Regions from separate parts of the Paractinoplanes brasiliensis genome, predicted to be linked through region 2. Evidence: riboswitches for the same ligand, from Rfam matches in the RefSeq annotation. Region 2 holds a riboswitch; each other region holds the start of a gene.

Evidence for each region. Region 2 has a riboswitch for cyclic di-AMP ahead of C8E87_RS06810 (C40 family peptidase). Riboswitches for the same ligand answer to the same signal wherever they lie in the genome.
Region 1: it holds a riboswitch for cyclic di-AMP, as region 2 does, so the genes downstream of both, C8E87_RS13835 (coiled-coil domain-containing protein) here and C8E87_RS06810 (C40 family peptidase) in region 2, are expected to answer to the same signal.
Region 3: it holds a riboswitch for cyclic di-AMP, as region 2 does, so the genes downstream of both, C8E87_RS09725 (C40 family peptidase) here and C8E87_RS06810 (C40 family peptidase) in region 2, are expected to answer to the same signal.
Region 4: it holds a riboswitch for cyclic di-AMP, as region 2 does, so the genes downstream of both, C8E87_RS29475 (LysM peptidoglycan-binding domain-containing protein) here and C8E87_RS06810 (C40 family peptidase) in region 2, are expected to answer to the same signal.

What each region holds. Positions count from the first base shown of each region.
Region 1 covers NZ_SNWR01000001.1:3,111,400-3,117,091, forward strand. The annotation lists gene C8E87_RS13825 (ABC transporter ATP-binding protein) at 1-443, shown strand, start outside; gene C8E87_RS13830 (coiled-coil domain-containing protein) at 447-1,499, opposite strand; cyclic di-AMP (ydaO/yuaA leader) riboswitch at 1,503-1,639, opposite strand; cyclic di-AMP (ydaO/yuaA leader) riboswitch at 1,850-1,982, shown strand; gene C8E87_RS13835 (coiled-coil domain-containing protein) at 1,986-3,017, shown strand; gene C8E87_RS13840 (glycoside hydrolase family 65 protein) at 3,078-5,441, opposite strand; gene C8E87_RS13845 (HAD family hydrolase) at 5,502-5,692, opposite strand, start outside.
Region 2 covers NZ_SNWR01000001.1:1,606,375-1,612,066, forward strand. The annotation lists gene rsmH (16S rRNA (cytosine(1402)-N(4))-methyltransferase RsmH) at 1-583, opposite strand, end outside; gene mraZ (division/cell wall cluster transcriptional repressor MraZ) at 872-1,303, opposite strand; gene C8E87_RS06810 (C40 family peptidase) at 2,136-2,954, opposite strand; cyclic di-AMP (ydaO/yuaA leader) riboswitch at 2,961-3,139, opposite strand; gene C8E87_RS06815 (MurT ligase domain-containing protein) at 3,599-4,819, shown strand; gene C8E87_RS06820 (type 1 glutamine amidotransferase) at 4,809-5,522, shown strand; gene C8E87_RS06825 (TVP38/TMEM64 family protein) at 5,559-5,692, shown strand, end outside.
Region 3 covers NZ_SNWR01000001.1:2,212,770-2,218,461, reverse strand. The annotation lists gene C8E87_RS09735 (SDR family NAD(P)-dependent oxidoreductase) at 1-540, opposite strand, end outside; gene C8E87_RS09730 (sigma-70 family RNA polymerase sigma factor) at 1,129-2,130, shown strand; gene C8E87_RS09725 (C40 family peptidase) at 2,217-3,134, opposite strand; cyclic di-AMP (ydaO/yuaA leader) riboswitch at 3,192-3,318, opposite strand; gene C8E87_RS09720 (DUF3817 domain-containing protein) at 3,485-3,805, opposite strand; gene C8E87_RS09715 (hypothetical protein) at 3,819-4,226, opposite strand; gene C8E87_RS09710 (DUF6158 family protein) at 4,316-4,555, shown strand; gene C8E87_RS09705 (DUF1360 domain-containing protein) at 4,567-5,088, shown strand; gene C8E87_RS43570 (hypothetical protein) at 5,124-5,279, opposite strand; gene C8E87_RS09700 (hypothetical protein) at 5,297-5,497, opposite strand.
Region 4 covers NZ_SNWR01000001.1:6,563,332-6,569,023, forward strand. The annotation lists gene C8E87_RS47005 (site-2 protease family protein) at 1-85, shown strand, start outside; gene C8E87_RS47010 (site-2 protease family protein) at 92-688, shown strand; gene C8E87_RS29470 (serpin family protein) at 982-2,133, opposite strand; cyclic di-AMP (ydaO/yuaA leader) riboswitch at 2,335-2,497, shown strand; gene C8E87_RS29475 (LysM peptidoglycan-binding domain-containing protein) at 2,499-3,062, shown strand; gene C8E87_RS29480 (M4 family metallopeptidase) at 3,298-5,508, shown strand; gene C8E87_RS46470 (glycoside hydrolase) at 5,615-5,692, shown strand, end outside.

The DNA of each region.
Region 1 (5,692 bases), 1.5 Mb from region 2:
TGAACGACCTGTCCGGCGAGCGCAACGTCGAGCTGGGCTGCCTCGCCATGGGCATGTCCCCGGCCGAGGTCAAGGCGCAGGCCGCCGGCATCATCGAGTTCTCCGGCATCAACGACCGTGGTGACTTCAGCTCGCTGCCGATGAAGACGTACTCGTCGGGCATGGCGGCCCGGCTGCGCTTCTCGATCGCCGCTGCCAAGAAGCACGACGTGCTGCTGATCGACGAGGCGCTGGCCACCGGTGACGCCAAGTTCCGCAAGCGCAGCGAGCAACGGGTGCGTGACCTGCGGAAGGAGGCCGGCACGGTCTTCCTGGTCAGCCACAGCGAGCAGTCGATCCGCGACACGTGCGAACGCTGCATCTGGCTGGAGTCCGGGACGATCCGTGCCGACGGCCCCACCGACGACGTGCTGAAGGAATACGAGTCCTACGTCAACAAATAGCGGTCACCGCACCGAGAGGTGCACATGGTTGGTGTGGTCGCTCGAGGGGTCGCCGTTGCCCCTCGAGTACGCCTTCCACCCGCTCGAAGGCAGCCAGATCCGCTTGAACCAGATGACGTAGAGCACGCCCAGCCGACTCGAGTTGTTGATGAAGTAGTTGGCCAGCCGGGTGCCGTACGCCTTGTCACCACCCGACGCGACGCCACCGAACCCCTTCTTCTCGGCCGCGAAGTCGCACGCCTGCCCCTTGGGATGCTCACCGCTGTTCTGCTCACGGAAGCACGCCACATAGCGCGTGAAACCGTCCGCCTTCGCCTGCTTGAGCGCGTGCAGCGTGCGCGGCGTCAGGCAACCGCTGGTGGTGGGGTCGTTCTCGGTGCACCCCTCGTCGGGCAGTGAGCCGTCCCGGTTGCGCGGCGCCGGGGTGGCCTTGCTGCTCGAACCGCCGTCGGTCGGCTCCTTGGCGTCCTCGCCCGTCCGGTCCGAGCCACCGGTGTTGGCCGCCTTGAGCGCGGTCTCGGCCTGCACCTTGCGCTTGGCCATGATGTTGACCTGCCGCTGCTGGTCACGGACCTCGGCGTCGATGGCCAGCTTGGCCTTGCGCTGGGCGTCACGGGTCGCCTTCAGGTCGGCCACGACCTGGTTCTCCCGCACCGCGACGGTTTCGAGCGTCTCGGCGCGGTCGAGGAAGCCACCGGCCGAGTCCGCCGCCAGCAGCGCGGTCATCGGGCCGAGACGGCCGGTCCGGTACGACTTCTGAATGATCTCGTCGATGGCGTCCTGCCGGGGTGCCAGGTCGGCGTCGAGCTCCTTGAGCTTCGCGGCGAGCTGGGCCTGACGGGTCTTGGACCGTGCCAGGGCCTCCTTGGCCTCCAGGAAACCCTTGGAGGCGACCTCGAGTTGCTGGATCAGGGACTTGGGGGCGCCCTCGCCGTCGTCGCCGTTGTCACCCGGCGCAGCGGCGGCCGGACCGGCCACCGCCAGGGTCAGCCCGGAGAGCGCGACGAGCAGGGCCAGCAGGGCCGCCGTTCGTCGCCGGACAGTCTTGTGCCGCACTCTTGTTCCTTCCGTCGGCCGCCGACCGGGTTAGCTGACGGGTTCGGGACGGAAGTGATCCCTACCGCGCGGGACGCGGATTCACCCCGGAAAAATTGGTTCCCCGGCTCGTCGAATGGACGATTAGGCGGCGGCCCCCTGGGGGTGGAGACCGACCCGACCATACCGACTTCATCACGAGATCGACAGTTATCGCACGCGATGCAATTCGCCGGCGACGCCGCGTGACGACAATTACGCAATGTGTTCGGACGGCTACCAAATTGCCTATTCTCTGATCCTGAAGCTCGCTGAACTCTCGGGTAAACTGGCCGCCGGTTCTGCCGCCGTGGCACCGCCCCCGAGGTGCCGGCAGACCACCGCCCAATCGCCGCGAGGCGAGCCGGGGAACCAGGTCAGTGGGGTGCATCCGCGCAAGCGGTAGGGATCGCTTCCGTCCCGAACCCGTCAGCTAACCCGGTCGGCGGTTTACCGGAAGGAACTGCATTGACCGTACGACCCCGCCGGTGGCTGATGCTTGCCCTGGCGCCGATCGTGGCCATCTCTTTCCTGGCCGTGCCCGCGTCCCCGGCCGGCGCCGAGCCCGGCGACTCGGGCGCCCCCAATGAGGGCACGTCGGGCGACACCGTGGGCAAGAACGCGACCCTCGACGACGTGATCGAGTCGTCGAACCGGCGCTTCGTCGCCGCCAAGGCCGCGGTGACCAAGTCCACAGCGGCGCGCAAGAGGCTGGCCACCGAGATCAGAGTCGCCGAGGCCAAGCGGCTCTCACTGTTGCCCGAGGTCAACGCCATCGCCGGCCAGCAGTACCGCACCGGCCACCTGGGGGCTGCCGGCTTCCTGCTGGGCAGCCAGAACTCGGACGACTTCCTGGCCAAGGCGGTCTCGCTCGAAGAGATCAACGCGATGCAGGACCGCAAGCTCGCCGAGCTCAACCGGGCGATCCGCGACGTCAACGCGAAGAAGGCCGCCCTCGACGCCGAGGTCAAGAAGTACGAGACCAACCTCGTCGCGATGAGGAAGCAGAAGGAAGCGGCCGACAAGGCGCTCGCGCTGGTCGGCGGCGAAAGCCTCACTCATGGTCTGGTGCTGGCGAAATCGCCGTCCGCCACCCCCGCGCCGCGCAATTCCGACGGCGGTTTCTCGCCGGAGGGCTGCAACGTGGCGGACCCCACCACCAATGGCTGCATCACCGCGCGTACACATCACATGTACAAAGAGGTGAAGAAGGCCGGCTTCAACAGATTCGTGGGTTGTCACCGCAACGGCGGGCCGTTCGAGCATCCCAAGGGCCGGGCCTGTGACTGGTCGCTGCAGAACCGCGGTTTCGCGCCCGCTCATAATGCCGACACCCGCAGGTACGGCAACAACCTGATGGCGTTTCTGGTGCGTAATGCCGACAAGCTCGGCATCTATTACGTCATCTGGTACAAGCAGATCTGGTTCCCGGCCAGCGGCTGGAGTTCGTACAGCGGTCCGAGTGACCACACCGACCACGTGCACGTGTCGATGCTGTAAGTGTCATCGACCAGGAAAAAGGCCCCGGGTGTGACCCGGGGCCTTTTTCGTTGCCGTGTGTCAGCTGGTCATGCGCCGCACCGGGGCGCGGCCCTGGGGCTGGATCGGCGCCGGGCCGACCGGGTGCGGCGGCGGGATCGGCACGGTCACCGGCTTGACCTGGGTGACCTCGACGTCCTTGCCGTGGTGGTTGATCACCAGACGGGCCGATCCGCCGCCGTTGCGCAGCGAATAGGTCACCTCGTCGGCGGTCACGTTCACCCGCAGCCGCAGCCCGCGCCAGAGCAGCGAGAACTCCAGGTTGTTGATGCGGCTGGGCAGGCGCGGCGCGAACGAGAGCTGACCGTTGAAGTCGCGCATGCCGCCCAGACCGGCTACCAGCGAGATCCACGTGCCGGCCAGCGACGCGATGTGCAGGCCGTCCCGCGAGTTCTGGTGCAGGTCGTGCAGGTCCATCAGAGCGGCCTCGCCCAGATAGTCGTGCGCCAGCTCCAGATGACCGGTCTCGGCCGCGAGAACGGCCTGGACGCAGGCCGACAGCGACGAGTCCCGGACGGTCCGCGCGTCGTAGTAGGCGAAGTTGCGGGCCTTCTCCTCCGGCGTGAACGCGTCACCCCGGATGTACATCGCCATGACCAGGTCGGCCTGCTTGACCACCTGCTTGCGGTACAGGTCGAAGTACGGGTAGTTGAGCAGCAGCGGATACGCCTCGGGCGGGGTGGCCTCGAAGTCCCACTCCTGCAGCCGGGTGAAGCCCTCGGACTGCTGGTGAACACCCAGTTCCCGGTCGTACGGGATGTGCACCGCGGCCGCCGCGTCCCGCCAGCCCGCCGTCTCCTCGTCGTCCACGCCCAGCTTCCGCGCCAGGTCGGGGTGACGCTTGGCGGCGTCGGCGGCCGCCATAAAGTTCTGCTGGGCCATCAGGTTGGTGTAGATGTTGTCGTTGACCACGGCGGTGTACTCGTCGGGACCGGTCACGCCGTCGATGTGGAACCGCCCGTGCCGGTCGTGATGACCCAGCGAGCGCCACAGCCGCGCGGTCTCGACCAGCAGCTCCAGCCCAACCTCGCGCTCGAAGTCGTAGTCGCCGGTGGCCTGCACGTAACGGCGTACGGCGTCGGCGATGTCGGCGCCGATGTGGAAGCCCGCGGTGCCGGCCGGCCAGTACGCCGAGCACTCCTGCCCGCGGATCGTACGCCACGGGAACGCGGCCCCCTGCAGGCCGAGCGTCTGGGCCCGCTCCCGCGCCAGGTCCAGCGTCGAGTGCCGCCAGCGCAGCACGTCGGCCGCCGCGGAGGGCTGTGTGTACGTCAGCGCCGGCAGCACGAAGCTCTCGGCGTCCCAGAACGTGTGGCCGTCGTAGCCGGGGCCGCTGAGACCCTTGGAGCCGATCGGCCGCTGCTCGGCCCGAGCGCCCGCCTGCAGCGTGTGGAACAGCCCGAAACGGACCGCCTGCTGCACCTCGGGGTCGCCCTCGACCTTGACGTCGGAGTGGTCCCAGAAGGCGTCCAGGTAGTCGCGCTGGGCCTCGACCAGGCCCTCCCAGCCGTCGAGCCGGGCGCTGGCGAGCGCGGCGCCGACCTGGTCGCGTACGGCGGGCAGCGAGCGGTGGCTCGACCAGCCGTAGGCCGCCAGTTTGACCACGCGCAGCTTCTGACCCGGCTCGAGCTTGCAGGCCACGGTCGTGCGCAGCCAGTCGGGGTGGCCCTCGGTGGTCACGGCGTGCTTGCCGGGGGTGTCGACGAGGTGTTCCATGGCCGCGGCCATGCGCAGGTCGCTGGCCTTGGTGCGGTGCACCAGCAGACCACCGGTGCGCTGCTCGAGCACCTCCTCGGACTGCAGCGGGTGGTCGAGCACGGCGGCGACCCGGGGGTCCTTGCTCATGGGCGGGAGCTGCTCGTTGGCGACCAGCTCGGACTGCAGGATCAGGCGGGACGGGCCGTCGAGCGGCTCGACCTCGTACAGGAAGGCGACGACGGAGCGCTGGGTGAAGGAGACCAGCCGCACGGTGCGTACGCGGATCGCCTGGCCGGACGGGGAGACCCACTCGACCGTCCGCTCGAGTGTGCCCGCCCGCAGGTCGAGGACCCGCTCGTGGGACCGCAGCTCGCCGTAGCGTACGTCGAACGGCTCGTCGTCGACCAGCAGCCGCATGAGCTTGGCGTTGGTCACGTTAACCATCGTCTGGCCGGATTCGGGGAAGCCGTAGCCCGCCTCCGCGTACGGCAGCGGACGGAGTTCGTAGAACGAGTTCAGGTACGTGCCCGGCAGGCCGTGCGGCTCGCCCTCGTCCAGGTTTCCGCGTATCCCGATGTGTCCGTTGGCCAGCGCGAACACCGACTCCGACTGGGCCAGCAGGTCGAGGTCGAGCCGGGTCTCCCGGATGTGCCAGGGATCGACGGGATATGCCCGTTCACGGATCACGGTGGTGCCTCTCGAAAATGAGCAAAGGAAAGTCTTGAAGATATAAACGCTGATACGTGCTCAGCGCGTCAGGAGTTCGGACAGGTCCGTGACAACGATGTCGGCACCGTTGTCCAGAAGCGCCTGAGTCTGACCCACACGGTCAACCCCGATCACGATCCCGAACTTGCCGGCCCGTCCCGCGGCCACGCCGGCCTGGGCGTCCTCATAGACGGCACAGCTTTCCGGCGGGAGGCCGAGCTGCACGGCGG
Region 2 (5,692 bases):
CGTCCTTGACCAGCTCGGCCAGCCGTGCCGTCGACGTGATCCGGCCCTTCTGCCGCTCGCGGACGATCGACGAGACGATGCGTGTGGCGAACTTCTCTTCCCCGTACGCCCGCAGGATGCGTACGAGATCACCCGGCTCGTACTCGTTGACGACCTGCTCGGCGGTGAAGCCGGAGGTCTGGTCCATCCGCATGTCGAGCGGCGCGTCCTGTGCGTACGCGAAACCGCGGTCGGCCTCGTCGAGCTGCAGCGAGGAGACACCCAGGTCGAACAGGCCACTGTGGAACGCGGCCAGATCGAGCTCGTCGAGCACCCGGGGCAACTCGTCGTAGACGGCGTGCACCAGCCGCACCCGTTCGCCGAACCGCGCGAGCCGGTGCCGTGAGTGCGCCAGCGCCTCGGTGTCGCGGTCGAGCCCGACCAGCGTCACCTGGGGATAGCGCTCGAGAACCGCCTCGGCGTGACCGCCCAGGCCCAGCGTGAAGTCGACATGCACGGCACCGGGCAACCGGAGTGCGGGGTCGAGCAGCTCGAGGCAGCGCTCGAGCAGCACCGGCACGTGTGTGCCGCGAAGCTCCCCCATGTCGACCCCCATCGCCCCACTCCGACTGTCACGCGCGTCCTGCCCGGCACCGACCTGCCGGTTGTTCGTGCCGACGCCCGCGCACGTCACCCGTTCCGCGGCACATCCCGGACGCCCGCCCGTACCGCCAGATCCCCATCCGCTCGTGCCCGTTGCCAATCGGGCTCGCCCTTGGCCGGACACGCGCCTGGCGCCGGGGAAGAGGCGCCAGGAGCGGGAGCGGCTGGAGATCTCGCAGTACGGAAGCGGCAGCGCCCGGGCCTTCGCGGGCCCGTCCGGGTGCCGTGCCTACAGTCCGCCGGGCAGCACCCCCTCTTCGATGTCGGCGAACTCGTCTTCGCTCGCCGCGAGGTAGTCCTCCCAGGACTGCTTGTCCCAGATCTCCACACGAGTGCTCGCGCCGATGACGACGAGCTCTCGATCGAGGGCCGCATATGCCCGGAGGTGACCCGGGATGGTGACCCGCCCCTGCTTGTCCGGGACCTCGTCGTGCGCGCTGGCGAAGAAGACCCGGCTGTAAGCCCGGGCCGCCTTGTTCGTCACCGGCGCCTCCCGCAGCTGGCCGGCGATGCGCTGGAACTCGGGCATCGGAAACACGTACAAGCAGCGCTCTTGCCCCTTGGTGATCACGACACCTCCCGCCAGCTCATCACGGAACTTCGCCGGAAGGATCAGCCGCCCCTTGTCGTCGAGGCGCGGAGTATGCGTGCCGAGAAACATCGGCCCCTTACCCCCTGCCCCGGGCGGTTCGCGGTCCGCCTGTCAACTCGGGCCGGCAGGCCCCTCAGGTCTGGTTCGACTTCGGCCCTGCCACTGCACTCCACTCTACTCCACTTCCCTCCACCCGCAAGCCGAATGAGCAGGGTCGCGAACCCGATTCGCACACGAAACCCCAGCTCAACGAGGTGGTCACGAAGTGGAGGGCAAGGGCATGATCAACGAGGTCCGGTTTCCGACATCCTCCCGGCCACCCTGTCAAGAACCACCCTGAACACGCCCAAAACCCCCAGACGGCCACGTTGTCAACCCCCACCGGGGAGGAAAGTGGAGCTCTCAGGGGGCTGCGGCCGGAGCGGCAATCCGGCGCCAACGCTGCAAGTACGGGCAGAGCTCGGCACAGACGTGGACCGGGTACAGAGGAACGCCGGGCCGCGTGGGGCGGCCCGGCGTTCCGGGGACGAGCTGCAAGCCAAGCGCCGGCCGCAGAGGCGGGCCGCGGGGATGAGCGACCGGGACAGGCCAGCCGTGGGGATTACGGTTCCGGGGCAGAGCCAACCCCGGGGATGTGACTCACGGCAGGCCGGCCATGGGGCTCCGGCTCAATGATCGGGAGCCGTGCGGAGGAGACCAGTCCGCAGGGCGGGACCGGGTGGGGGCACCGGGGATGTCCCGGCCGGAACGGGTCCATGACGGGGCGGGACCGCTCGGCAGATCCGGACCCCACGCGTACGGAACAAGGAGCGTGACCCGACCGGGCAGGAGTGACCCGCGACCGCCTCGGGGGAACGAGCAAGCGGGACGCACCCGAACCGGGCGCGTCCCGCTCAACTCGTCAGACCAGGCGGCGAACCACGTAGTTCGAGCCGTACATCTTGCGCTTGGACACCCGCGCGCCGGTGTGCGGGGAGTCGTACATGTATCCGCTGCCGGCGTAGATGCCGACGTGGCTACCGTACGAGCCGCTACGGAAGACGATCAGGTCGCCGATCTGCTTCTTGCCCTTGGCGATCGACTTGCCGTACTTCTGCTGCGAGTTGGCCTTGTGCGGCAGCTTCTTGCCGACGGCCTTCTTGTAGACCCACATCGTGTAGCCCGAGCAGTCGAACCGGCTGGGGCCGGCCGCGCCGAACTTGTACAGCGAGCCGACGTGCTTCTTCGCCTCGTTGATGATCTTCGTGCGGGCCGGGACCGACTTCGGCTTGACGGTGACCGAGAACTTGCCGCCGGCCACCGCCTTGTAGGTCGGGGTGCCCACGTAATAGGCGCGAACCGCGCCGCTCACGTGGGGTTCACCGGTAAGCGTGACGCTGCCGGTCTTGCCCAGCGCCTTGGCCGACAGGTTGACCCACTTGCTCTTGCGGAGCGCCTGCAGGCGGACGGTCCCCGAAGTGATCACCTTGCCGTTGGCCGGGTTGATGTACTTCGCGGTGACCTTGATCTTGCCGCCGTACGTGACGGATCGCGTGGAGATGGAGCTGCGGACCGACGGCTTGACCTTCGCCTTGGCGGCAGCCGCCGCGGTGACGATCGGGGCCGCGCCGGCGGGCGAGGGGGCGATCAGCTGGCCTGCGCAGAGGCAGAGACCCAGCGACAGTGCGATGGCGCCGGCGCCGATCGAACGGCGGCCACGGCTCGAACTGTGTTCGTGCACGGTAGAGATGTCCCTCCGGCACGCCTGCGAGGTTAGCTGTCGGGTTCGGGCGGGAAGGTGTGCCCGGTCGCTCACGCGACTTCACCCCAAGGTTCTCCGTGCTCGCCATCGGAGCGGATGGCGCGGAGTGGACCGGTGATGGTTCCCCCGTCCCTGCCCCCGTATGCCTTCGTTGGTTGTAACTGGTGCGGGTGGTCGCTTCGACCGGCCCGGGGCAGGGCTCGGCGTGAACCAGGTCGTCGCGAGCCGGGCAGCGGGTGCTCCCGGCCAGACCTTGCTACACCGATTCCGGGCGGCCCGGGGGAACCGATTCAGTAACAGAGCGTGTTTGGCACAGAGAGTGGTGTCCGATTTGTTACCAGGAGCTGAGAAATGCCATTACGGCTCGTAAGTGCCGAATTACCGAGCGTCTAAGGTTACGGGTGAATCAGAACACATATTTCTTCACGACCATTCGGGTGACGCAGGCCGCAATTTCACTCTTCCGCCGTTCAAACCTTTCTCACCGGCCAAAATGGTTTCCGCCGAATGGTTGATCTCAATGCGACTCCGGATCCGGCCGTACGGGTGCCGGGAACCGGACTCTCGGCAACTCGACGTGACAGCCGGGTCCGGTACCCTCGTCTTCCGTGACGGACGGGAAGATGCCTCTGCGGGCCAAGGTCGCGACCTCGGTGTCGAAAACGGCGGCCGCGCTCTCCAGGGCCGCGGGCCGCGGCGACGGCTCGGTCATCGGCGGCTGGATCGGCCTCAAGATCGATCCCGACCTGCTGCGCAACCTCGCCGCCGGACGCGCGATCGCGCTGATCTCGGGCACCAACGGCAAGACCACCACGACCCGGCTGGCCGCCGCCGCGCTCGGCGTGCTCGGCCCGGTCGCCACCAACGGCTTCGGCGCCAACATGCCCACCGGGCACACGTCGGCCCTGGCCAAGGCGGGTTCGACGCCGTTCGCGGTGCTCGAGGTCGACGAGCACTACCTGGCCCGGGTGATCGACGAGACCAACCCGCGCGTGGTGGCGCTGCTCAACCTCTCGCGCGACCAGCTCGACCGGGCCAAAGAGGTCGCGATGATGGCCCAGATGTGGCGCACCGCGCTGGCCGGGCACCCCGACATCTCGGTGGTGGCCAACGCCGACGACCCGATGGTGGTCTGGGCGGCCCGCGGCGCGTCGCACCTCACCTGGTTCAGCGCCGGCCAGCGCTGGACGGACGACTCGTGGGTGTGCCCCGAGAGCGGTGATCCGATCGAGCGCGCCAACGGCGACTGGTGGTGCACCGGCTGCTCGCTGCGCCGCCCGCAGGCCCAGTGGCGCGTCGAGGACGACGGCGTCATCGACCCGCGCGGCGACTGGCACCTGGTCAAGCTGCAGCTGCCCGGCACGGTCAACCTGGGCAACGCGGCCACCGCGCTGGCCGTGGCAGCCGAGTTCGGCGTACGCCCGATCGAGGCGCTCCCCCGGCTCGCCACGGTGGCCTCGGTCGCCGGCCGGTACGCGCAGGTCGACCGCGAGGGCCGCAACATCCGCCTGCTGCTGGCCAAGAACCCGGCCAGCTGGCTGGAGGCGTTCGACATGGCCGAGCAGGCGCCGACCCTGCTCTCCATCAACGCCCGCGACCCCGACGGTTTCGACACCTCCTGGCTGTACGACGTCGACTTCTCGCCGCTGCACGACCGGCCGGTGCTGATCACCGGCGAGCGGGCCTTCGACCTCGCCGTACGCCTCGAGGTGAACGGAATCGCCTTCCGGCACGTGTTGAGTTTCGAGGAGGCGATCCGGTCGGTGCCGCCGGGCCGCCTCGAGGTGATCGCCAACTACACGGCGTTCCAGGACATCCGAGCGGAGTTGGACCGTGTCAACTGAGAGCGTCCTGCGCATCGTCTGGATCTATCCGGACCTGCTCTCCACGTACGGCGACCGGGGCAACCTGCTGATCCTGGCCCGGCGCGCGGCCATGCGCGGTATCCCGGTCGAGACCTACTCGGTGCGTTCCGACCAGCCCATGCCCTCGACCGCCGACATCTACCTGATCGGCGGCGGCGAGGACGGCCCGCAGGCCCTCGCGGCCCAGCGCCTGATCAACGACGGCGGTCTGCACCGCGCGGTCAACCAGGGCGCGGCCGTCCTGGCGATCTGCGCCGGTTACCAGCTGTTCGGTCACTCGTTCTTCGCCAAGGGAGCCAAGTGCCCCGGCCTGGGCCTGCTCGACCTGCATTCCGACCGCGGCGAGACCCGTGCGGTGGGTGAGATCAGGGGTGACATCGACCCGCGGCTGGGCCTGCCCCCGCTGTCCGGTTTCGAAAATCACGGCGGCCGCACGCATCTGGGCCCCGGAGCTGCTCCCCTGGCCCGGGTGACGGCCGGGGTGGGCAACGACGGGCAGACCGAGGGGGCCTGGCACGGGAAGATCCTGGGTACGTACTCTCACGGCCCCGCGCTGGCCCGCAACCCAGCTATAGCCGATCTGCTACTGCGTTGGGCGATCGGCGCGGATAGCCTTTCACCGGTCGACGACACCTGGCCCGAAAAACTTCGTGCCGAGCGACTCGCCGCAGCCGGCGCCTGACACTTGACCCGACAAAGCAAGGGACGGTACGCCTGCATGACTGACATCCTGATCGCCCCGCGGGGCGTGAACCTCGCGGATCCTCAGGTTTCTCAGACCCAGCAGATCCCGGCCGGCGACAAGCCCTCGATGGGGTGGAAGCGCCGCCTTGTCCGGTTCGGCATCCTTGG
Region 3 (5,692 bases), 610 kb from region 2:
GCTGGGCAGCACCGTGTTGCAGCGCACGTTCTTCGACCTGTACTCCACGGCGACCGAGGCGGCGAAGGCGAGCACGGCGGCCTTGGAAATCGCGTACGCCGAGCCGCCGGGGAAGGGCGACAACGCCGTACGGGAGGACACGCAGACGATGCTGCCGCCGCCGGCCTCGACGAGGTGGGGCAGGGCGGCCTGGGTGACGAGATAGGTCGGGCGCAGATTCTGGTCGAGCTGTGCCACGAGCCCCGCGTACGGAGCGTCCGCGATCAGGGGGCCGGTGGCGAACCCGCCGACCAGGTTGATCACCGCGCGCAACGGCGCCTCGGGGCCCCGCGCTGTCACGGCGGCGGTGACGGCCGTGGTGACTTCCGTCTCATCGGTGAGATCGGCCACCAAAGGCACGGCCCCCTCGGGCAGTTTGCCGACCGACCCGGCGCGTACGGGGGTGACCACACGCCACCCCTCGGCGATGAAGGCCGTCACTACGGCGACCCCGAGGCCACCCGTTCCACCCGTGATCAGAGCCGTGCGCCCGTTCCCCATGACGCCCATCGTGCCCCTCCCGCGATCATCAGCACTGTGTTGTTCGTCACCTCAACATCCGGATGGGGCGCCGGCGCCGAACCGTTGTCAGAGGGGCGTCACTCGCAGGGAGGTCACCCGGGTGGGCTAGTGATCTGCGCTGCCGCGTGCCGCATTGTGGCAGGTGGTCCCGTTTCGGTGGTGCGTCGGGATCTTTTTGTGGTGTCTTTTGTTTCAAGCCCGGCCCGAAGCTGTCGATCCAGCACATGAACCTGGCGCGCCCAAGCAACGTACTGGGTGGTGACGGACGTCCCAAGGTCATTGGTGATGGGCGTCGCTGTGAGGGACGAGGGGCCGATGGTGTCATGAGACTTGCAACGGGTATGCCTCTGTCGGAGCGACCGCCACCGGTCGCGCGACCGAATGCCGGATGGCACGAGCCACCGGGCACGAAAGCCCTGTACAGGAAGTACGCATGCGGCTCTCAGCCTTCCCCCAGGCATTCGTGACACTTTCGATCCACCAGCCGGAATCAGTACAGGCAGCCAATTGTTGTGTAGATGCCAGTAACCGCAATGTGCGAACTGCGGACGTTACGGGGAGGAACTGATGGATACAGGTATCGCCCGTAACGGGGTTAGTGAAGGCAATGAGGGGACCGTGGGCAACGTGGAGAAGAACACCGTGATGCGGACCGACCAGGTCGCCGAGGAGCGCGACCTCGTTGGCGTCTACCTGCACGAGATCTCCCGGACTCCGCTGCTGGACGCCGCACGGGAGGTCGAGCTCTCCAAGGCAATCGAGGCGGGCCTCTATGCCGAGCACCTGCTCGACAGCGGCGAGGTCCGGCGCGGTGTGAGCCGGGAGGAACTGGAGCGCCTGGTCTCCGAGGGCCAGAAGGCCAAGGACCTGTTCATCCGGGCCAACCTGCGACTGGTGGTGTCGATCGCCCGGCGCTACGTGCGTTCCGGCATGCCGATGCTCGACCTGATCCAGGAGGGCAACACCGGTCTCGTCCGCGCCGTCGAGAAGTTCGACTACGAGCGCGGCTACAAGTTCTCGACGTACGCCACCTGGTGGGTGCGCCAGGCGATCAGCCGGGCCATCGCCCAGCAGGAGCGCACCGTGCGCCTGCCCGTCCACCTGGTCGAGGACGTCAACCGGATGCGTAACGTGACCCGCCAGCTCGTCCGTGAGCTCGGCGGCGACCCCGAGCCCGAGCAGGTGGCGGCCGCTCTCGGCGTGACCGTCGAGCGCGTCAACGAGCTCACCCGCTGGGCCCAGGACACGGTGTCGCTCGACACCCCGGTCGGCGACGACGGCGACACCAACCTCGGTGACCTGGTCGCCGACAGCGACGCCCCGTCACCGGAAGAGATCGTGCTGACCGCCCTGGAGCGCCAGCGCATCGAGGGGCTGCTCAACCACCTCGACGACCGGTCGGCCGGCATCATGCGGGCCCGCTACGGCCTCGAGGACGGCCGCGAGCACTCGCTGACCGAGGTGGCCTCGCGGTTCTCGCTGAGCCGCGAGCGGATCCGCCAGCTCGAGATCCAGGCGCTCGGCCGGCTGCGCGAGCTGGCCCGGGCCGAGGGCCTGCAGGCCGCCTGACGTTCCACCCCGCATCACCCCCCGTTACTCACAGACGCGAAAGGCCGGTACCCGAGTCGGGTACCGGCCTTCTCCGTGCGTGGGCCCTAGACGACTCGTCCGTACCCGTACGGGGTCATGATGTTGATCGTGCGCTTCTTGACCACCGTGCCGGCGCGCGGCGCGTCGATGATCTGACCGTCGCCGACGTAGATCGCCACGTGCCCGAGGCTGCGATAGAACACCAGGTCGCCCGGCTTCAGGTCGTCGCGGCTGATGCGTTTGGTCTCGCTCCACTGCGACTTGGTCTGGTGCGTCAGCGACTTGCCCGCCGCCCGCCACGCCGCCGAGGTCAGGCCGGAGCAGTCGTAGCTGCCCGGACCGCCCGCGCCGAACAGGTACGGCTTGCCGATCTGGTTGTACGCGAACGTGACAGCGATGCCGGCCTTGCCGGAGATCTCCGGGATCGGGCCGTCGTACTTGCTGCCCGACTCCTGCGCCTGGCCGAACGCGACCTCACGCATCTCGAAGAGCTTCTTGAGGTCCTTCTGGATCGCCGCCTTCTGCGTCGACAGCGCCCGCAGCTGGGCGGTCTGCTTGGTCTGGGTCGCCTTGAGGGCGGCCTGACGCTCGTTGAAGCTCTGCGTCGCCTCGGTGTACGTGTCGATGTCGCGCTGGTTGGCCCGGGTCAGCATGTCGAGGTAGCTCATGCGGTCCATGAGGCCGTCCTGTGTGCCCGACAGCAGCGCGCTCATCGGTCCGACCCGGCCCTGCTTGTAGGACGTGGTCGCCAGGTTGCCGACCTGGGCGCTCGCGACCTTGAGCGCGGCCTGAGCGGGGGCCAGAGACGCCTGCAGCTTCTTGGCGTCGGCCTGGGTCTTCTTCAGGGCCACGTTCATCGCGTTGTACTGCTCGGTGACGTCCTCGAGCTTGTCGGACGCCGTCTCGATCTGTTTCTTGAGCTCCGTCTCGGACGGCGCCGCTTGCGCGGGCGTCAGGAAGGAGCCGGTGATCGCGGCAGCCATCGCCGCGACGACGAGGACCCGAAGCCTCGTACGGGGGTGGGGCACCGGTCAGTGGCCTTTCTTCCGCCTGGCCGCCTACCGGGTCAGCTGACGGGCTCGGGCGGGAAGAAGGCCCTACCGCGCTGACGCGGATTCGCCCCGGGAACGTGGTTCCCCGGCTCAATCGATTCGGCGGCGTTGGCCGGCGCCACCAGGGGGAGTGGCTGCGGACCGAACCAACCGGATCAACCTATCGGCGAAAGATTCAAATGCAAGGGGTCACAGAGTGATTTAAGACAATGGACCGCTTTGCGTGAATGATCCCGATAGCAGCTAGTAATTCGACGGAAGCAATGCGTCGAACTCGGCTGTCAAACTGGACTTTTCGCCGGCTCCTCGGCCGGCACCCATTCCCGGCTCACTTTACGCTCGGCCCAGAACGACAGGAACGGGACAGTGCCCGAGAGCATCACCAGCAGCATCCGGCCGAACGCCCAATGCGCACGGCGGGACAGGTCGAACGTCGCCACCAGATAGACCATGAACAGGAAACCGTGCGCGGGGCCGACCGCCTCGACGACGACCGGGTCGTCGCCCAGATACTTCAGCGGCATGCCCACCACGACGAGCGCGACCAGGACCACGCCGACGATCCACGCGATGATCCGATAACGGGTCAGGGCACCCTTCACGATCGTTCTTTTCCTATCCGGGATAGTCGCTCGGGCGGGCGCCGGGGGTGGCGTTCAGCCAGGCGAGATAGTCGTTGTACGCGGTGAGCTCGGGGTCGTCCTCCGGCGTGGAGGACTGAGTGGCCACGCGTACCGGCCGGCCGACGGTAACAGCCGAACCTGGGAGCCTTTCGCCCGCGGCAGCCTGCGGCTCCTCGGCCTTCACGAGGCGGCCCTTCTTGCGGGCGAGCTGGACCTCGCGCCACCAGAGGAACACGACGAAGGCCGCGAACACCGGCCACTCGAACATGTAACCCCAGCTGATCGAGTTGCCCTCCTGCGCACGGCTGAACTGCCACCAGCCCAGCACCAGGCAGCCCGAGGCGAGAACCAGTGCCAGGACGTGGCGGGCGATCCACGCCGGGGTCCACAGGCCCTTCATGGCCACCAAGCGTACCGGCGGGGGTTTGCTGACCGTCGGCACGGGCATCTCGGTAGGACGCTGAGGCCCGTTCCGACCGGAGGTGCACCATGACCGACGCAGGTGACGCTCCGCTGATGGAGACCGGCATTGATCCGGCCACCTTCGGCGACGACGACCTGTTCCGCGAGCTAGCCAGCCTCTACCGCACCCGCCTGGCCACCCTGCGTCACGGCCCGGACGCGGCGCTGAGCAACCACTTCAAGCGGACCGCCGAGCTCGAGACCGAGTACATCACCCGCTATCCCAGCCGGGAGGTCGACCCCGACCGGCTCACTCAGGACTTTTAGGGGTTCCCTTGATGCAGTCGCTGCGCGCCCGGATGTCGCGCGTCGGGCAGTCCTACGCCCCGCACGAGCACCGCCCGCTGGGTGGCTACGCCGTCGCGATGGGTGCCTTCGGAACGCTGGCCGCCTCACTCGCCGTCGCGGCCAAGGTCACCGGCAAGGCCGTACCGACCCGTCCCTCCACCGCCGACGTGGTGCTGCTGTCGCTGGCCACCCACAAGCTGAGCCGGCTGCTGGCGAAGGACTCGGTGACCAGCCCGCTGCGGGCGCCCTTCACGCGGTACACCGAGCCGGCCGGGGCCGCCGAGCTCAACGAGGAGGTCCGCCACCACGAGAGCTCGGTCAAGCACGGGATCGGCGAGCTGGTGACCTGCCCGTTCTGTCTGGCCGTGTGGGTCGCCACGGGACTGACCGGCGGGCTCGTGCTGGCGCCGCGGCTGACCCGGCTGGCCGCGGTCACGCTGACGGCCACGGCGGTCTCCGACTTCCTGCAGCTGGGCTACGACGTGGCCAAGCGCGCCGCCGAGGGGGACTAGGCCCGGGCTCTCCTCACTGCCCGGGCCGTCTCCCGTCAGGGTGGGCCGTCCTTCTCCAGGCCGGCCCAGCCCTCGGGGCTCTCGGGCTCGGCGTGGTCGTCCTGGCCGGCGGTGACGTCGTCGTCGACGGTCGTGGTGGCGTGCTCGCCGGCGAAGTCCTCCTGCTCGTCCGGGTCGCCGATCGGCTCCATCCCGGCCTCCTCTTTCGTCAGATCTCCAGGGCCCGTAGCGCCTCGGCCGCCTCGTCCTGGGCGTACTCGCCCTCCGGCAGCGCGTCGACCCGGGTCAGGGCCAGGGCCGGAAGGTCGGCCGCGATCGCCCGTCGCTGCAGGTCGGCGCTGCTCAACCGCTCCTGCCCGTCGTAGGCGTCGTCCAGGAACGCGTCCAGCTCGCGAATCTCGTCGGTCACGGACTCCGGGCTACCCTCCACGCGGTCGCCGAAACGCTGTGGTCGGCGTCACATTCGCTAACGGAATCATGGGTGGGGGCCGACCGTTGATGACAGATGTCGGTGTGCCCAGTGTCCCCGGGCCTCACCCATTGCCTTCACGGAATACCGTCCGGCTGGAGCCGTGTTGAGCCACTCGCCGCGAGGCGACCTGCA
Region 4 (5,692 bases), 5.0 Mb from region 2:
CGGCACTGTCTGCCCGGCGGCTGAGGCCGGCCTGCGCGCGGGCGACCGGATCGAATCGATCGGCGGCACGGCCACTCCGCGCTAGGTCGACGTGCTGACCGCCGTACGGGCCGCCGACGGCCCCACCGCGCTGGTCGTGAGCCGCGGCGGCGAGACGCTGACGTTGACCGTGGACGTCGCACAGGGGCGGATCGGTGCGTCCCCGCAGCCGCCCCCGGCATATGTGGAAGGCGGCTTGTCCGAGACGGCGGTGTTCACCGGCGACCTCCTGAAGGCGAGCGCCGTCCAGCTCGCCGCGTTCCCCGAGCGGATTCCTGCCGTGGTCCAGGCGATCGGCGGCGAACGCGACGTCGACACGCCGATCAGCATGGTCGGAGCGAGCCGCCTCGGGGGAGAGGCCGTGGAACGCGGCCTGTGGGCCACCTTTCTGTTGTTGCTGGTCAGCCTCAACCTGTTCATGGCCGTGTTCAACCTGCTGCCCCTGCTGCCGCTCGACGGCGGCCACATCGCGGTGGTCTGGTTCGAGCGCGTCCGCGACTTCGCCCGCCGCCTGCGCGGCCGCCCAGCCGGCGGCCCGGTCGACTTCACCCGGCTGTTCCCGGCCACGATGGTCTTGATCGTCCTCGGCGGGGCGGTGATGGCCTTGACCATCACCGCCGACATCGTCAACCCGATCCGACTGTCCTGAGGCCACCGCGGGCCGGCGTCGCCTGCCCGGAACCGACATGCTGGTGCCGCACTGCCGGCGCGGGCAGCGCGCGACGGCCGGCCGGGGTGCCGCACCCGGCCGTCGCGCCTCAGGCTGACAGGACCGGCCGCAGGCACCGAGCCCTCCTTGAGCAGCCGGGTGCTCCCGCTACGCCGGGCCACCTCGTCGAGCCCGGCCACCTCGTCGAGCCCGGCGATCTCGCCGCGTGCGGAGAGGCGGAGTTCGCGGAGGCGGAGTCCGCGGAGGCGAGTGTGCCCGGTCGCCGTCGGGCGCTAACGCGGGTCCCGTACGGCTCCCATGAACACGATCGTGCCGGTCTGCTGGTCGGAGATCGTGAACTGGAACGGCCGATCGGCGCGGAACACGACCGGATCGACGCGGGCCGAGGTCATCATGGCCCCGCCCGTGACGGCGGCCGCCTCGGTGCCCTTCTCGTCCACCCGCACATACGTCTTGTGATAGACCTTTTCGAGCCACCGCCCGTCGGGGGACATCGGGCGGAAGTTCGCGCGCCCCGCGTCGAACGGGCTCGCCATGCCCAGCTCGCGCAGCGGCGCCTTGAGATCACCCTCCCAGCGCAGCTCGAAGCGGGGCAGAGCCACATCGTCGAACTCGCGCGGGGCGAGCTCGCTTTTCAGGGCCTGCCACTCGGCGGCGCCGGCGGTTCGCCCGCTCGCGGAAAGAACGACTTCCATGCCGTAGCGCCCCTTTTCCCCGTACGGGAGACGCAGCATCCGGAAACCGTCACGCTCGGCATAGTCGAAGGACGCGTGGGTCAGGTGCATCATCGGCACCACTATCGGCCCGCCCGCGGTGGTGAATCTCTCGTCGCGCGTGTCCTCGAACTCGCGCTGCCACTTGCCGAGGAAATACACCGCATTGACCAGTACGAGCACCGCCTGCGCGCTGGGCAGGCCGAGCTCGCGGGCGATGCCCTTGATGCGGCCGCCGGTGTTCTCGTCGACCCATTCGTCGATTTTGCGAGCCGTCTCCGCCGAACCCAGGTCGACGTTCTCCACCGTTCCGCCGAAACTGCGCCGCACAAAATCGACGTACGCGTCCTCGAGCGTCCCGCTGTTGTAGAGCGCGTCGGACACCGACAGTGTCACGTCGTCGGCGCCGGCCAGTTCGCGCAGCAGCGCACCGACCCGCTCGTCGCGCCCCTCGCGCAGCCCCAGCACCCGCGCCATCTCGGTCGCCGTGTCACCGTCGGCCCCGGCCGCGACCATGGCGAGAAGCACCGAAACCGACAGCGGCGAGGTGATGGTGTTCTTGTCCTCCCGATCGACCTCGTGGAACAGGTCGAAACCGAACCTGTTGACGGCCTGAGCGACCGGCGCGGCGTCACTCGCCGCCAGCTTCACCTTGATGCGAGCGGCGTCGCCGGGAACCTCGCCGCCCCCGCACGCCGAGGTCGTCAACAAGCCGCAGACCAGCGCAAACGTAACTAGGACACGAATCACAAATCCTTGGACCACGGCCGCGCCTTCCCGGTTCCGCATCGATGAGAACAAGCTCACGATCGCCCTTCCAGGCTTGGCCGTACGGGCGGTCGCGTGGTTACCGTCGGCCAGTCCCGCAATCGTGGGCACCCCGGGCGGAACGCCGAATCCTGCCGCCGCCCGTGCGGAAACGAACCCAAGGCATGGAGCGGGGGACCCACAAGTTCCTCGACGCGCTGCTGCCCTTTTGCGGCACGCGCGTCTCGGGGTGAAGCCGCCGATGCGCGCGGCCGGGCAGCCCAGCCCGAACCCGACAGCTCACCTCGCAGGCGTGGAGGTAGCTTTTCATGGCTCAGCTCGGAAAGAAGACCCGTGTCGCGTTCGGCCTGACCGTCGCCGGTTTCGCGGGAGCGGTCGGTTTGCTCGGCCCCGCGTCGCCCGCCCAGGCGGCCAGTGTGAACTGGGACGCGATCGCCAAGTGCGAGTCCGGCGGCAACTGGAAAATCAACACCGGCAACGGCTACTACGGTGGCCTGCAGTTCAGCCGGAGCACGTGGAAGGCGTACGGGGGAACGAAGTACGCCTCGACCGCGAACAAGGCCACCAAGGCCGAGCAGATCAAAATCGCGGAAAAGGTGCTGAAGGGTCAGGGAATCGGCGCCTGGCCGACGTGCGGCAAGAAGGGCGGCACCCCCAAGGCCACCGCCAAGAAGGCCACCGCGCCGAAGAAGGCCACCGCTGCGAAGGCGGCCACGACCGGCAAGCACTACGTCGTGAAGCCGGGCGACACGCTGGCCTCGATCGCGGCCAAGCACCACGTCAAGGGCGGCTGGAAGGCCCTGTACCAGCTGAACAAGCCGGTGCTGAAGAGCCCGAGCCTGATCTTCCCGGGTCAGCGGCTGGCTCTCTGAGCCTGTGGGCGCCCGGCTCGGCCCTCGTGGCCGGGCCGGGCTGCCGTCCCACCCAGTGGACAGGCGACGGTCCGCGCGAATCGGCCCGTGAGCTGCGCCGGATCACGCTGGACATCGACTGAACTAAATGGAAACTTAAGCTTTACAAGTGTTTTCCCCCGCCGGGGATCCTCAAGTGTGAAGATCTCTCACATAGACGGACATGGATGTCCGCCCTCGTGGGAGAGGAACACACGTGAGATTTGCTGTCGCGCTGGCCGGCGCCATCGCCCTGGCCAGTGGGGGCCTGGTGGCCACAGCCACAACCGCTTCCGCCGCGCCGGTCACCCCCGGCTCGTCGCTGATCGACCAGGCCGGACCGGCGATCAAGAAGTCCGCCAAGGACCGCTTCGCGGTTCACACCAACAAGAACGGCATCGTCCGCTACACCCGCACGTACGACGGTTTGCGCGTCTACGGCGGCGACCTCGTCATCCGTACGAAGGCCGGGAAGTTCGCCGGAGCGTCGGCGGGCCTGGCCAAACCGCTCAGCCTGGGCACGAAGCCGACGGTGACCGCCGCGAGCGCGAGCGCCATCGCCAAGGGCCAGTTCCAGGGCACGATCACCAAGACCGGTTCGCCGGAGCTGTTCGTCGACGCCAGCAGCGGTGTCGGCAAGCTGTCGTGGGAGACCGTCATCACCGGCTGGCAGCCCGACGGTCAGACCCCGTCGCGGTTCCATGTCATCACGGACGCGCTGACCGGCAAGGTCGTCGGCTCCTACGACGAGATCGAGAACGTCGCCGGCACGGGCAACAGCATCTACTCGGGCCAGGTCACGATCGAGAGCACTCCCTCGGGCGCCTCGTTCAACCTCGTCGACCCCGTACGGGGTAACGGGTCCACTTGCGACATGAACAACCGGACGTCGGGAACGTGCGCCACGTTCACCGACGCCGACAACACCTGGGGCAACGGCGCGGCTTCCGACCGCCAGTCGGCTGCCGTGGACGCACACTTCGGCGCCGCCGTCACGTTCGACTACTTCAAGAACGTGCACGGCCGCAACGGCATCTTCGGCGACGGCCGGGGTGTTCCCTCCCGCGTGCACTACGGCAGTTCGTACGTGAACGCTTTCTGGGACGGCGCCCAGATGACGTACGGCGACGGCGCGGGCAACGCCGAGCCGCTGGTCGCGCTGGACGTGGCCGGGCACGAGATGTCGCACGGCGTCACCGAGAACGTGGTGCCGGGCGGCCTGACCTACTCCGGGGAGTCGGGCGGTCTGAACGAGGCCACGAGCGACATCTTCGGCAGCATGGTCGAGTTCTACGCGGACAGCAGCGAGGACGCCGGCGACTACGACATCGGCGAGAAGATCGACATCAACGGCAACGGCACCCCGCTGCGCTACATGTACAACCCGACCCTCGACGGGCGTTCGCACGGCTGCTGGTCGACGTCCACCCGCAGCGTCGACGTGCACTACTCCTCCGGCGTGGCCAACCACTTCTTCTTCAACCTGGCCGAGGGCTCGGGCGCCACCCCGTACGGGACCTCGCCCGTCTGCGGCGGCGCCGAGTCGGTGACCGGCATCGGCAAGGAGAAGGCGGCGAAGATCTGGTTCCGCGCCCTCGACGCGTACTTCGTCTCGAACACCGGGTACGTCAACACGACCACGCCCGGCAACACCGCCCGCGCCTACTCGCTTGCCGCCGCCACCGACCTGTACGGGTTGTGCAGCACCGAGTACAAGGCCGTGCAGGCGTCGTGGACCTCGGTGAACGTGGCCGGCAACGACGAGGAGTGCTACGACGGCAACAGCTTCACGCTCACCCTGTCCGCGGCGGGCGCCTCGGTCGGCCCCGGCGAGTCCAAGACCATCACGGCGACCACCGCGCTGGTCAACGGCGAGGCCGAGGAGATCACCTTCACCGCCGGTTCCGCCCCGGCCGGCGTGACCGTCTCGTTCGAGCCGGCCACCGTCACCGCGGGTGAGTCCACGACCGTCACGGTCAGCGCCGCCGCGGACGCCGCCCGCTCCAGCGCCCCGGTCACCATCACCGCGACAGCGCCCTCGATCACCCGCTCGAAGGCCCTGACCGTCACCGTCGGCAGCGTCGCGGCCTGCACCGCCACGAGCACCACGCCCGTGGCGATCGCCGACCTGGCCACGGTGTCCAGCGAGGTGGAGCTCACGTCGTGCGCCGCCACCCCCTCGACGGCCAGCTCGGTCGAGGTGCACATCCAGCACACATACATCGGTGACCTGGTGGTCAGCCTGATCGCGCCGGACGGCACCGCCTACGTCCTGCACAACCGGGCCGGCGGCAGCACTGACAACATCGACCAGAGCTACCCGGTCAACCTGTCCTCCGAGACCGCCAACGGCAAGTGGACCTTGCGCGTGCAGGACGCCGCGCGCGCCGACATCGGCACCCTGACCAGCTGGACCCTCTCCGTCTGACCCGTCGCTGAAAGAAGCCCGTCCCGGCCAGGGGCGGGCTTCTTCGCATCCCATTGACAACTCTCGATGTAATGTTAACGTAAACATCCTCAGCGAGGAGGTCGGTATGGTCACGCGCAGAACGGTCCTCGGCGCCGCGGGCGCCGGCATGGCAACCAGCGCCCTCATCGGCGCCGCCGCGCGA